Regions from separate parts of the Actinomadura sp. NPDC049382 genome, predicted to be linked through region 3. Evidence: riboswitches for the same ligand, from Rfam matches in the RefSeq annotation. Region 3 holds a riboswitch; each other region holds the start of a gene.
The links. A riboswitch is a leader RNA that binds a small molecule or an ion and turns the genes downstream of it on or off. The one in region 3 is predicted to bind cyclic di-AMP.
Positions count from the first base shown of each region.

Region 1 (3,491 bases), on a different contig from region 3:
CCTCGCGAAGCTCAACGAAGACTCCGACAAGGCGCTCGCCTACAACACCGTCCAGACCGTGGCCGAACGCCTGGCGCAGAAGGGGCTCCTACAGCGCACCCAGGACGGGACGGCCTTCCGCTACGGCCCGACCAGGGCGCGTGAGGAGTACGCCGTCGAGCTGATGCTGGACGCGCTGACCGACGCCCCCGACCACGGCGCGATCCTCGCCCGCTTCGCCGAGAGCGTCCCCGCCGAGGACGCCCGCCACCTGCTGGACGCCCTGCGCCGCCGGACGTCCGACGGCGACGAGGCGTGACGCCGTGATCGTCCTGGTCGGCGCGCTCGTCGCCTCGGCGGTCCTGCTGGGGTGCCTGGCCGGACCGGTCCTCGACCGGATCCGGGCCGGCGCCCTCGGCCCCCGGACGGCGGTCGCCTGCTGGACGGCCGCGCTCGCGGGCACCGTCATCGCCAGCGCCGGAGTCGTCGCGGTCGCGCTGATCTCGCCGCCGGGGCCCGGACACGGCCTGCTGACGCTGCTGCGCGACTGCCTGCCCCACCACGAGACCCAGGCGATGATCGCGGCGGCCGTGGCGAGCCTGGTCCTACTGGCGGCGTGCGGGACGAGGCTGGCCCGCGGGGTGCCGCGCCTGGTCCGGGCCCTGCGGCACCGCCGCCGCCACTGGGAGATGCTCCGCCTCGTCGCCCGCCCGCACACCCGGCACGCGGACGTCCTCGTACTCGACCACCCGGTGCCCGTGGCCTACTCCCTGTCCGCGCGCCGCCGCGCGATCGTGGTCAGCACGGGAGCCCAGGACGCCCTGAGCGCCGCCGAACTCGGCGCCGTCCTCGCACACGAGCGAGCCCACCTCCGGCAACGCCACCACGCACTGCTGCTCGTCCTGGACCTCGCCCACGCCCTCCTCCCTTGGCTGCCAACCGTCCGCCGAGCCAAGGCACGGCTACCGCTACTCCTGGAAATGGCAGCGGACGACACAGCGGCACACACCCACGGCCCACGAACCCTCGTCAAAGCCCTACACACACTCGCCTCACCACCCGGCGCCCCCAACGCGCCAGGTTCACTGGCAGCAACAGGCTCACAACCCTCATCCGAAGCGACCAGCGCCCCTTACAAAGCCGAACTCCACGACATTGGCGGAGTGGTCACCGCGCCCGGCCCGCTCGACGCGCCCGGCCCGCTCGACGCGACCGGCCCGCTTGCCGCGACCGGGTCGCGTGAAGCGGGCGGCATGTCATGCGGGCCTGGAACCCGTGACGTTTGCGGTGTGGTCGTCGAGACCGGCTCGTTCGGCGCGTGTGGAGAGTTGGGGGCGGTCGGGGCGGGGATGGACGCGCTGGCGGCGCGGGTGCGGCGGCTGGAGGCCGGTGAGCAGGTGAAGCCGCGTGGGGCGTTCCGGGTGGTGGCGCCGGTGTTCGTGGCGGCGGCGGTCGCGGTGCCTCTCGCGGGCGCGGCTCTCGCGATCGGTCGGCTGGCCCTGCTCTGCTGATGCGTCTGGGACGTTTGCTGTAATCCGCGGCTTGAGTGGCGAATGAGGCGGCTATCTCCTACGCTGCGTAGGAGCCACCGTGACGAGCCCCCGCCGGGGGCGGCGATGGCGACGCCGAATCCCGTGGCCCATCGGCCCGGGAACCGGGGACCCGATCTCCACTGGGGTGAGTCCGCTCCCTTCGCGGGGGCGGTAGGGCGACTCTGGCCCGAACCCGTCAGCTGACCCGGTAGGCGGCACAGAGGAGGACGACCGCATGCAGCGACGCGCTGCCGTCATCGGCACGCCGAAACGCCGCACCCGCACCCCCCGAACCGTCACGGCATGGGCGATATCGGCCGCCGTGGCCGCGGCGCTCCTCGCACCGGCGCCCGCCTCCGCCGAGCCCGAGCCGTCCCGCCGGGAGCTGACCGCGCAGCAGAAGAAACTCGCGGACGACGCCGAGAAGCTCAGCGAGCAGTACAACGGCCTGCGCGAGCGGCTGAAGCAGGCCCAGCGCGCCGCCAAGGTGGCCGAGGGCAACGCCGCCCGCCAGAAGAAGGCGCTGGACGACGCCCGCGCCAGGATCGTCAAGCTCGCAGCGGACAGCTACAAGAACGGCCCGGCGGACCCTGCCGTCGCCTTCGCCTCCGCCAAGGACCCGCAGAGCGTCCTTGACCGGTCGGCCACGCTCAACTACTTCGCCCGCCAGGACGGCGACCGCGTCGCCCACCTGCTCCAGACCATGCAGGCCGCCGAGCGCTCCCGCAAATCGGCCGAAGCGCGCGCGAAGCAGGTGCGCGAACTCACCGACGAGGCCAAGAAGAAGCGCAAGGAGCTCCAGGCCAGGCTCAAGAAGGTCGAAGCCAAGCTGGGCGTCGGCACTCCCATCCGAGGCAACGGCGGGCCCATCCCCAACGTGGACCCGGGCGGCGCCTCCGCCAAGGCCATGACCGCCGTTCGGGCCGCCCTGAGCCAGCTCGGCGTGCCCTACTCCTGGGGCGGCGGCACCGCGTCCGGCCCGTCCTACGGCACCGCGCAGGGCGCCAACATCAAGGGCTTCGACTGCTCCGGCCTGACCCTGTACGCCTACGCCCAGGTCGGGATCAACCTCCCGCACTACACCGGCGCCCAGTACAACGCGGGCACGCACGTGTCCATGTCACAGCTCAGGCCCGGCGACCTGGTGTTCTTCCACGCCGACCTGCACCACATGGGGCTTTACATCGGCAACGGCAAGATGGTCCACGCTCCGCAGACCGGCGACGTGGTCAAGATCAGCCCGCTCGCCGGACGGCCCTTCGCCGGCGGCGTCCGCGTCGCCTGACACGCTTCCCCCGACCGGCGTCCCCGCCACCCGTCCCGGGTGACGGGGACGCTTCCATTCAGGGACCGGCTCCTTTGCCACGCCGGTCGAGTGCCTTGCCGGATGTTTTGGCTACACTGGGGCCCGGCGAAGGGGAGTAGTCCTGTAATACCGCTGGTCGACACGCTGGACGTCCTTGGACGTCCCGGCCATCGGGCCCCGCGAAGGGGTGGACGAGACCTTCGGCCACGGCATGACGTGGCCCGTGCGACCGTGCGGGCCGTCCGATCGTGCCGGGCCGAGTGGTCCTCCCGTCGCCCGCCAGGGTGCCGGCCGAAGTCCGCGGCCCGGCCCCGTAAGAAGGCACCGCCCATGACCCTGGACCCGCTCGCGATCCTCACCGCGTTCGGCTTGATCTTCCTCGCCGAGCTGCCCGACAAGACGATGTTCGCCTCACTGGCCATGGGCACGCGCATGCGTCCGCTCTACGTGTGGTTCGGCACGTCCACGGCGTTCATCGTGCACGTCGCGATCGCCGTGGGGGCCGGCAGCCTGCTCAGCCTGCTGCCGGGCATGGCCGTCAAGCTCGTGTCGGCCGCCCTGTTCGCCTTCGGCGCCATCGTGCTGATGCGCGGCGGAGGGGACGACGACGAGGACGACAAGGCCGGCCAGACGGTCACCCGGTTCTGGCCGTCCTACGTGGCCGCCTTCACGGC
Region 1 covers NZ_JBFARO010000001.1:414-3,904, reverse strand. The annotation lists gene AB0K34_RS00020 (BlaI/MecI/CopY family transcriptional regulator) at 1-298, shown strand, start outside; gene AB0K34_RS00015 (M56 family metallopeptidase) at 303-1,490, shown strand; cyclic di-AMP (ydaO/yuaA leader) riboswitch at 1,593-1,741, shown strand; gene AB0K34_RS00010 (NlpC/P60 family protein) at 1,747-2,796, shown strand; gene AB0K34_RS00005 (TMEM165/GDT1 family protein) at 3,148-3,491, shown strand, end outside.
Region 1: it holds a riboswitch for cyclic di-AMP, as region 3 does, so the genes downstream of both, AB0K34_RS00010 (NlpC/P60 family protein) here and AB0K34_RS43905 (CHAP domain-containing protein) in region 3, are expected to answer to the same signal.

Region 2 (3,491 bases), on a different contig from region 3:
TGTTTCCCCAGGTAGTGGAGTTATGCGCGGTACAGAGCAAATCGAGCGACTACGGAACGTCGCCGATCGGACGCATACCGCATTTGGACAGCGCTTGACGGGCCGGATCCGGCCGCCTAGCGTTCCGAGCCGAAGCGTAGCTTGAAACGATTCACGATCTTGCTCAGCGGCAAGACGCGGCGAGTCCGACGAGGAGGGCCGGATGCGGATGGCTGGCGATCTCATCCCGTCTCCCTCGGACGACCAACGAGTGAATCGTCACCCGGAGTTCCCCCGTACGACCCCGCAATCGGCCAGGCGGCCACCTCCGGCCAAGCTCGTGAGACAGCAAAGGAACCCGATGATCTAAGTCCGGAGGGCTCCGGACCCGGCAACCCAACGCGCGTACAGATCGAGGCCCAACCCGTGCCTGTGCAGCGGACGGCTGCATCCCCGCGGTCATCACCACGGACGAGGGAGGACGGAGTGGAAACAGCCACACTCGCACGTCGTGGCACCGACGATTTCGGGCTGAGCGAGGAGGAGATCCGGCTGCTCGCCCAGATCGCGAGCGGTGTCACCGCCGATGTGGCGGCACGCAAGCTGGAGCTGAGCGCACGGACCTTGCGGCGCCGGTTGCGGACGATCTGCGACCGGCTGGAGGTCAACACTCCTATCGAGGCCGTGGTGTGGGCGGCCCGGAGGCAGCTCATCTAGCCGGCTTCACCCCCCGACGCTCGCCAGGGGACGGGCGAGCGTCACCGAGAGATCCAGGCGGCGAACCGAACTCCGTCCGACCCCGCAGCGGCGGCGCCGGCGCCCTGGCAGGTAGGTCCCTGCAGGTGGCGTCGCCGCGGACGGCGTTCAACCCCCATGGATCCCCTAGTCATGCGCACATCCGCAGTCGCACATCCGCGGAGTAGGCGCACACCCACTCAGTCCTGCGCACACTCGTATTGCGCATGCGCTTCGGTGGCGTCCGGGACCGGGCGTGGGCCGGGTCAGGCGACGCGGACGCCGCCCGCGAAGGGCCGCCCGTCCATGGAGGCGATCTTCACGACGTCGCCGGTGTGCGGCGCGTGGATCATCTTGCCGCCCCCGATGTACATCCCCATGTGGTGCAGGTCGGCGTAGAAGAACACGAGGTCGCCCGGCTGGAGCTGGCTGCGCGACACGTGGGTGCCGGCGTTCCACTGGCTGCCGGTGTAGTGCGGCAGGTTGATGCCGACCTGCTTGTAGGCCCACATCGTCAGGCCGGAGCAGTCGAATGTGCTCGGCCCGGAGGCGCCCCAGACGTACGGGCGGCCGAGCTTGCCCATCGCGTACCGCAGCGCCTGGGCGGCCTTGCCGGTGCCGATGACGGGGAGCTTCGCGAGCTGGGATGGGTCCCGCTTGACGATCGTGCCGCGGACCTTCTCGTAGGCGTCGGTGACCTTCTTGCGCTGCGCGTCGAGCTGGGTCCGCAGCTGCTTGACCTGCGCGGCGCGCGATTCGGCGGACTTGCGGGCGCGCTGGGCGGCCTGCATCGCCTGCATGAGGCCGAGCACCTTGGTGCTGTCGCGCTTGGCGAAGTAGTTGAGGGTGGCGGCCTGGTCGAGGACGGCCTGCGGGTCCTGGGAGGCGACGAACGAGACCGTCGGATCGGAGCCGCCCTGCATGTAGCTGGTCGCGGCGAGGGTGCCGACCTTCTGCCGGATCGCCTGGAGCGACTTCTCCTGCCGCTCGGCGTTCTCGGTGGCGACCTCGGCGGCGCGCTTGGACTGCGCGAGCTTCACCTTCAGGCCGTTGTACTGCTCGGTGAGCTGCTCCAGCTGGTCGGCGAGCTTGAAGGCCTGGGAGCGGAGTTCTTTGGTGGACGGCTCGGGATCGGCGTGCGCGACGGCGACGGTGTGCGGAGCGGCCGTCAGCGCGACGAGCGCGCCGGCCACGGTGACCGCGCGGCCGCGGAAGCGTCGAAGGGAAGCAGACCGCGAGTGCTGCACGAGTTCTCCTCTCCTCGACCGCCTACCGGGTTAGCTGACGGGTTGGGGCCGGAGCAGCCCGTCCGCGAGCGTGCGCGGGCCAGGCCGCGGCGCTGCGGATTCACCCCTGACGGCGGCCGCTTCGGGGCAATCCCCGGAAACGCTCCGAAAGTGGGTCCCCGGCTCCCCGGGGCGCTGGTTCGCGGCCCGTGGACTCGGCGGTTCGGCCTCCGTTCTGCGGGTGGCCGATGTCAGCGATGGACACTAACGGAATGCGGATTGGATGCCAACCAGATCCTGTGAAGTCGCAGGTCGGACGGGCGGGGCGCGCTTCCGCCGGCGGCCTCCGCGGGCGCTCGGCGATGTGTTCTGGGTCACTTTTCAGCGGCGCGAGCGGCCTATCTAGTCGCTTTTATCTAGTCACCCTTCTGTCGTGCTCACCACGCGTATGCGCACGCCGACGTTCGGCAAGGTCCGGTGTTCGATAATCTCGCCTGTTTGTGGAGGTCGTGATCCGGCGTGCCCGTACCGCCGATGTCCAGGAGATCCGCAGGCTGGTCGATCTGTACGCCGGGTCGGGGCGACGCCTGCTGAAGAAGTCGACGGTCAAGCTGTACGAGGACGTCCAGGAGTTCTGGATCGCCGAGGACGTCCAGGACGGGACGCCCGGGCGCGTCGTGGCCTGCGGGGCCCTGCACGTCATGTGGGAGGACCTCGCGGAGGTTCGCTCCGTCGCCGTGGACAAGGGGTACGGCGGACGCGGCATCGGCCACCGCATCGTCGCCCGGCTGCTGGAGACGGCGCGTGAACTCGGCGTGCGGAGGGTGTTCTGCCTTACCTTCGAGGTGGACTTCTTCGCGCGCCACGGCTTCGAGCAGATCCTCGGTACACCGGTGTCGCCTGAGGTGTATGAGGAGCTTCTCCGCTCTTACGACGAAGGCGTGGCAGAGTTCTTGGACCTCGACCGGGTCAAGCCGAATACGTTGGGCAACACCCGGATGTTGCTTCGCCTGGAGGACTGCCCCAAATGAGCGATTCCCCCCACCGCGGACGGCGTTACCAACCGCCGCAGGGCCAGGGTGCCTACGGTCCCCCGCCCCCGTACCAAGGTCCCCAGTGGCAGCAGCAGCCACAGCACCAGCAGCCACAGCAGCAGTGGCAGCAGCCCCAGCAACCTCAGCAGGACTGGGGGCGCTCCTACGAGCCGTCCTACGACCAGTACGGCGACTCCCAAGGCTCCTATGGTTCCCAGGGCAGCGAGATGGAGTTGGCGCCCATTCACCGCAGGGCCGGCGCCAGGGTCATCGACAACGCCCTCGTCGCCGTCTTCGGGTTCGCGCTCATCCTGCCCGTGACGGTCGCCGCGTTCGGCCTGGGCGGTGAAGGCGGCAACGACGAGGAAGAGGCCGGCATCTGGAACTGGCCCATCATCTTCACCCTGTTCTTCGTCATGTCCGTGCTGCCGTTCCTCTACGAGGCCGTCCAACTGTCCATGTGGGGGCGGACGCTGGGCAAGCGGATCCTGGGCCTGGGCATCGTGCAGGCCCGTCC
Region 2 covers NZ_JBFARO010000106.1:3,064-6,554, reverse strand. The annotation lists gene AB0K34_RS36300 (LuxR C-terminal-related transcriptional regulator) at 466-696, shown strand; gene AB0K34_RS36295 (NlpC/P60 family protein) at 981-1,961, opposite strand; cyclic di-AMP (ydaO/yuaA leader) riboswitch at 1,965-2,171, opposite strand; gene AB0K34_RS36290 (amino-acid N-acetyltransferase) at 2,435-2,971, shown strand; gene AB0K34_RS36285 (RDD family protein) at 2,968-3,491, shown strand, end outside.
Region 2: it holds a riboswitch for cyclic di-AMP, as region 3 does, so the genes downstream of both, AB0K34_RS36295 (NlpC/P60 family protein) here and AB0K34_RS43905 (CHAP domain-containing protein) in region 3, are expected to answer to the same signal.

Region 3 (3,491 bases):
GGAGGAGCTGACGGGGCTCCGGCTGCTGCGCACGGATCCGGGGGCGGTCCTCAGCGGGCTGTTCGAGGAGTACGTGGAGGTCTGGGAGTCGGGGACGCGGCTGGAGCGCGACTCGTTCTCCTACACCACGGCGCAGCGGGGGCTGTCCCGCTCGTCCCGGATGAGCGTGCGGTGCGTCCGGGTGTCGACCGGGGTCTGCGTCACGTGGCGGTACCACTTCGCCGAGGACCGTGTCGCGCGGCGGATGGAGCGGGTGGAGCGGCTGGCGCTGATCGGCTTCGGGGAGTGGGACCTCGCGACCGGGGAGGCGGACTGGACGCCGCAGATGCTGGCGAACTACGGCCTCGACCCCGAGGAGGTGCCGCCGATGCCGCACGACCTGCCGAAGGTCGTGGCGGAGGACGACCTCCCGCTGATGGAGGAGGCCATCCAGACGATGTTCTCCCGCAAGGAGCCGGTGGAGGCCGAGCACCGGGTGATCGCGCCGGACGGGACGCCGCGGCACCTGTGGCTGTTCGCCGAGCCGGTGCTGGGCGAGTCCGGGCTGCCGATCTCGATCAACATCGTCTCGCAGGACATCACCCGGCGGCGCGGGGTGGAGCGGGCGCTGGCCGAGACCCGGCGGCAGATGCTGAAGCAGCAGGCGCGGACGGCGCAGGAGCGGCGGGTCGCGGTGACGCTGCGCCGCGCGATCCTGCCGGACGAGGACGAGATCGAGGAGCTGCCGGGCCTGACGGTGGCGCTGCGCAGCCTGGCGGCGGAGAGCACCGCCCGCATCGGCGGGGACTGGTTCGCGACGCGGGTGCTGCCGGACGGGCGGGCCGTGTTCGCGATCGGCGACGCGGCCGGGCACGGGCTGCCGGCGGCGGCCGCGATGGCGCGCACGAGGAACGGGCTGCTGGGCCTCGCGTGCACGGGCGAGCCGGCGGGGCGGCTGGTGGGCTGGCTGAACGAGCTGGTGGGCAACATGGACCCGCCGGCGACGGGCACGGCGATCGTCGGGCATTTCGACCCGGCCCGCCGGGTGCTGGAGTGGACGTGCGCGGGCCATCCGCCGCCGATCCTGGTCCGGGATGGCTGGGCGGCGCCGCTGGAGGTGGTCCGCGACCCGATGCTCGGCGCGATGCCGGGCTGGCAGTACACGACGATCACCACCGAGCTCGACCCCGGGGACATGCTGTTCCTCTACACGGACGGCCTGGTGGAGCGCAGGGACGCGGACCTGGACGAGCGCATCGAGCGCCTCACCGGCATCCTGCGGGACGCCTCGACCCGCCCCGACCAGGTGCTGGACGAGGTCCTGGCGCGGATGGAGCACGACCGGGCGGCGGACGACACCACGCTCTTCGCGCTGCGCGTCGAGTGACGAAGCGCACCCGGATCCGGTGGCGGACGGGCCCTGTGAGCTAGGCCGCACGAGAACGGCCCCCGCAGGCCCTGTGAAGGGTGCGGCGGGGCATGCGGCCCCGGAACCCCCCGGGTTTCTTTACCCTTTGGGCATTGGCTTGTAAGGCCCATGGGCAAAGGGCTGAGGGCCAGTTCGGTAAAGATCGGGAAGATGCCGGGGCCTGACGGTGTTGAAGGATCCTTGGAAGGGCTTTGAGCAGGCAAGACAGAGATTTGTGCCTGGTTTGCTTTTCCTCAGGAGGTTGGTACCTTCTATCCGGAATCCCGCAACGCACCCCATGCGTTGCCGCCGGTCGTCCGTTCCCAGGGCGGCCGAGGATCGCGGAGCGGTATCCGCACGCGATGCGCGCCAGACGATGCGCGCACCCCTCAGAGATCAGTCACTGAGATACATCCGATAAGTCTGCGCCGCATGTGCGGTGCGAGGCCGAGTCCGTGCCGGTCGAAGCGACCGGACGGAGCCGGGGACCCAACGTTCCAGGGGTGAATCGGCGCGACCCAGAGCCGCGCCGTAGGGCTGCTTCCATGCCCGAATCCGTCAGCTAACCCGGTAGGCGTCATGGAAGATAGGAGATTCCCTGCATGACCGGTCGTTTCGATCGACTTTCGCTCAACCGCTTCTCCCCCGAGGACAAGGCCGTCGGCGTCGCCGTGGGCGCCGTGCTCACCGGAGCCGTCGGACTCGCCGTCCTCAACCCCCTCGCCGGCGGCAGCGCCGCGGCCGAGACCCCGGCCCAGGCGAAGGCGGCCGTGGTGGCCGAGCAGGGCACCGCGTCGAAGCAGTCCACGTCGAAGCAGTCCGCGGGCATGACCCAGGCCGAGGCCCGCGAGGCCGGCTGGGGCGTCGCGCCGCGTCCGGTCAAGGCCTCCGAGGCCATCGCGCTCGCCAAGAAGCAGGTCGGCATCAGCGAGGGCAAGGGCGGCCAGACCAAGTTCCACAAGTGGTACGTCTCGACCCCGCACGCCAAGGCCACCGCCCAGCGCGACGGCGGCTTCTCGGTCAAGGCCTACAACGGCGCCCAGTGGTGCGACATGTTCGTGTCCTGGGTCGGGGCCCACACCGGCGTGAAGAACATGGGCTGGGACGCCTACACCGTCCAGCACGCCACGTGGTTCAAGAAGGCCGACCGCTGGGGCGACAAGCCCAAGCCCGGCGCCGTGGTGTTCTTCGACTGGAAGGACGGCTCGAAGGGCAGCATCGGCGACATCGACCACGTCGGCCTCGTCGTGAAGGACAACGGCAACGGCAAGATCAGCACGGTCGAGGGCAACAGCAACGACAAGGTGGAGAAGAAGGTCCGCGACAAGTCCGAGGTCGTCGGCTACGGCTACCCGGAGTACGCGTCCTGACGCTCCTCCCCCCAGCGCACGCATCGAAGGCGCCCGGCTCCGGCCGGGCGCCTTCGGGCGTTCCTGGAGGTGTGTCCTAAGTCGCCGTTGAAGGCGAGTAATGGGAAGCATTGACAGCCTTTGATGCTCCTTGGACCTCACTGGGGCGTTCCTGGAAAGGAATCCCTGGCAACGCGTCCGACCGGTCTCCGGCCCCGGCGGCCGGTCCGGTGCGCGGCGGGACCGGTGAGGGGAGGCCGAGGGGGTGCGCCCGGATGTCAGCGTGGTGGTGATCGCCTACAACGACGCCCGGCGGCTTCCCCATGCGGTCGCCTCGACGCTGGAGCAGTCCCTGGGCGGCGTCGAGACCGTGATCGTCGACGACGCCAGCACCGACGGCACCGGGGAGGTCGCCGATCGGCTCGCCGCCGCGCGGCCCGGCCGGGTCCGGGCGGTGCACCTGCCGGTGAACTCCGGCGGCTGCGGCCGGCCCCGCAACGCGGGCGTCGAGGCCTCGTCCGGCCGGTACGTGATGTTCCTCGACAGCGACGACCTGCTGGACCGGCACGCCTGCCTCAACCTGCTCGCCACCGCCGAGGACACCGGCGCCGACCTGGTCTCCGGGCTGTGCGAGCGGGTCTTCCTGGACATGCCGGAGGGCGCGAAGGGGCGCGTCCGCCCCTGGTACCCCTGGCTGTACGAGCGCAGCGCCGTCTACGGGTCGCTGCGCGAGAACCCCGGTCTCCTCTACGACA
Region 3 covers NZ_JBFARO010000186.1:7,474-10,964, forward strand. The annotation lists gene AB0K34_RS43900 (SpoIIE family protein phosphatase) at 1-1,366, shown strand, start outside; cyclic di-AMP (ydaO/yuaA leader) riboswitch at 1,823-1,979, shown strand; gene AB0K34_RS43905 (CHAP domain-containing protein) at 1,990-2,757, shown strand; partial or broken gene AB0K34_RS43910 (glycosyltransferase) at 3,002-3,491, shown strand, end outside.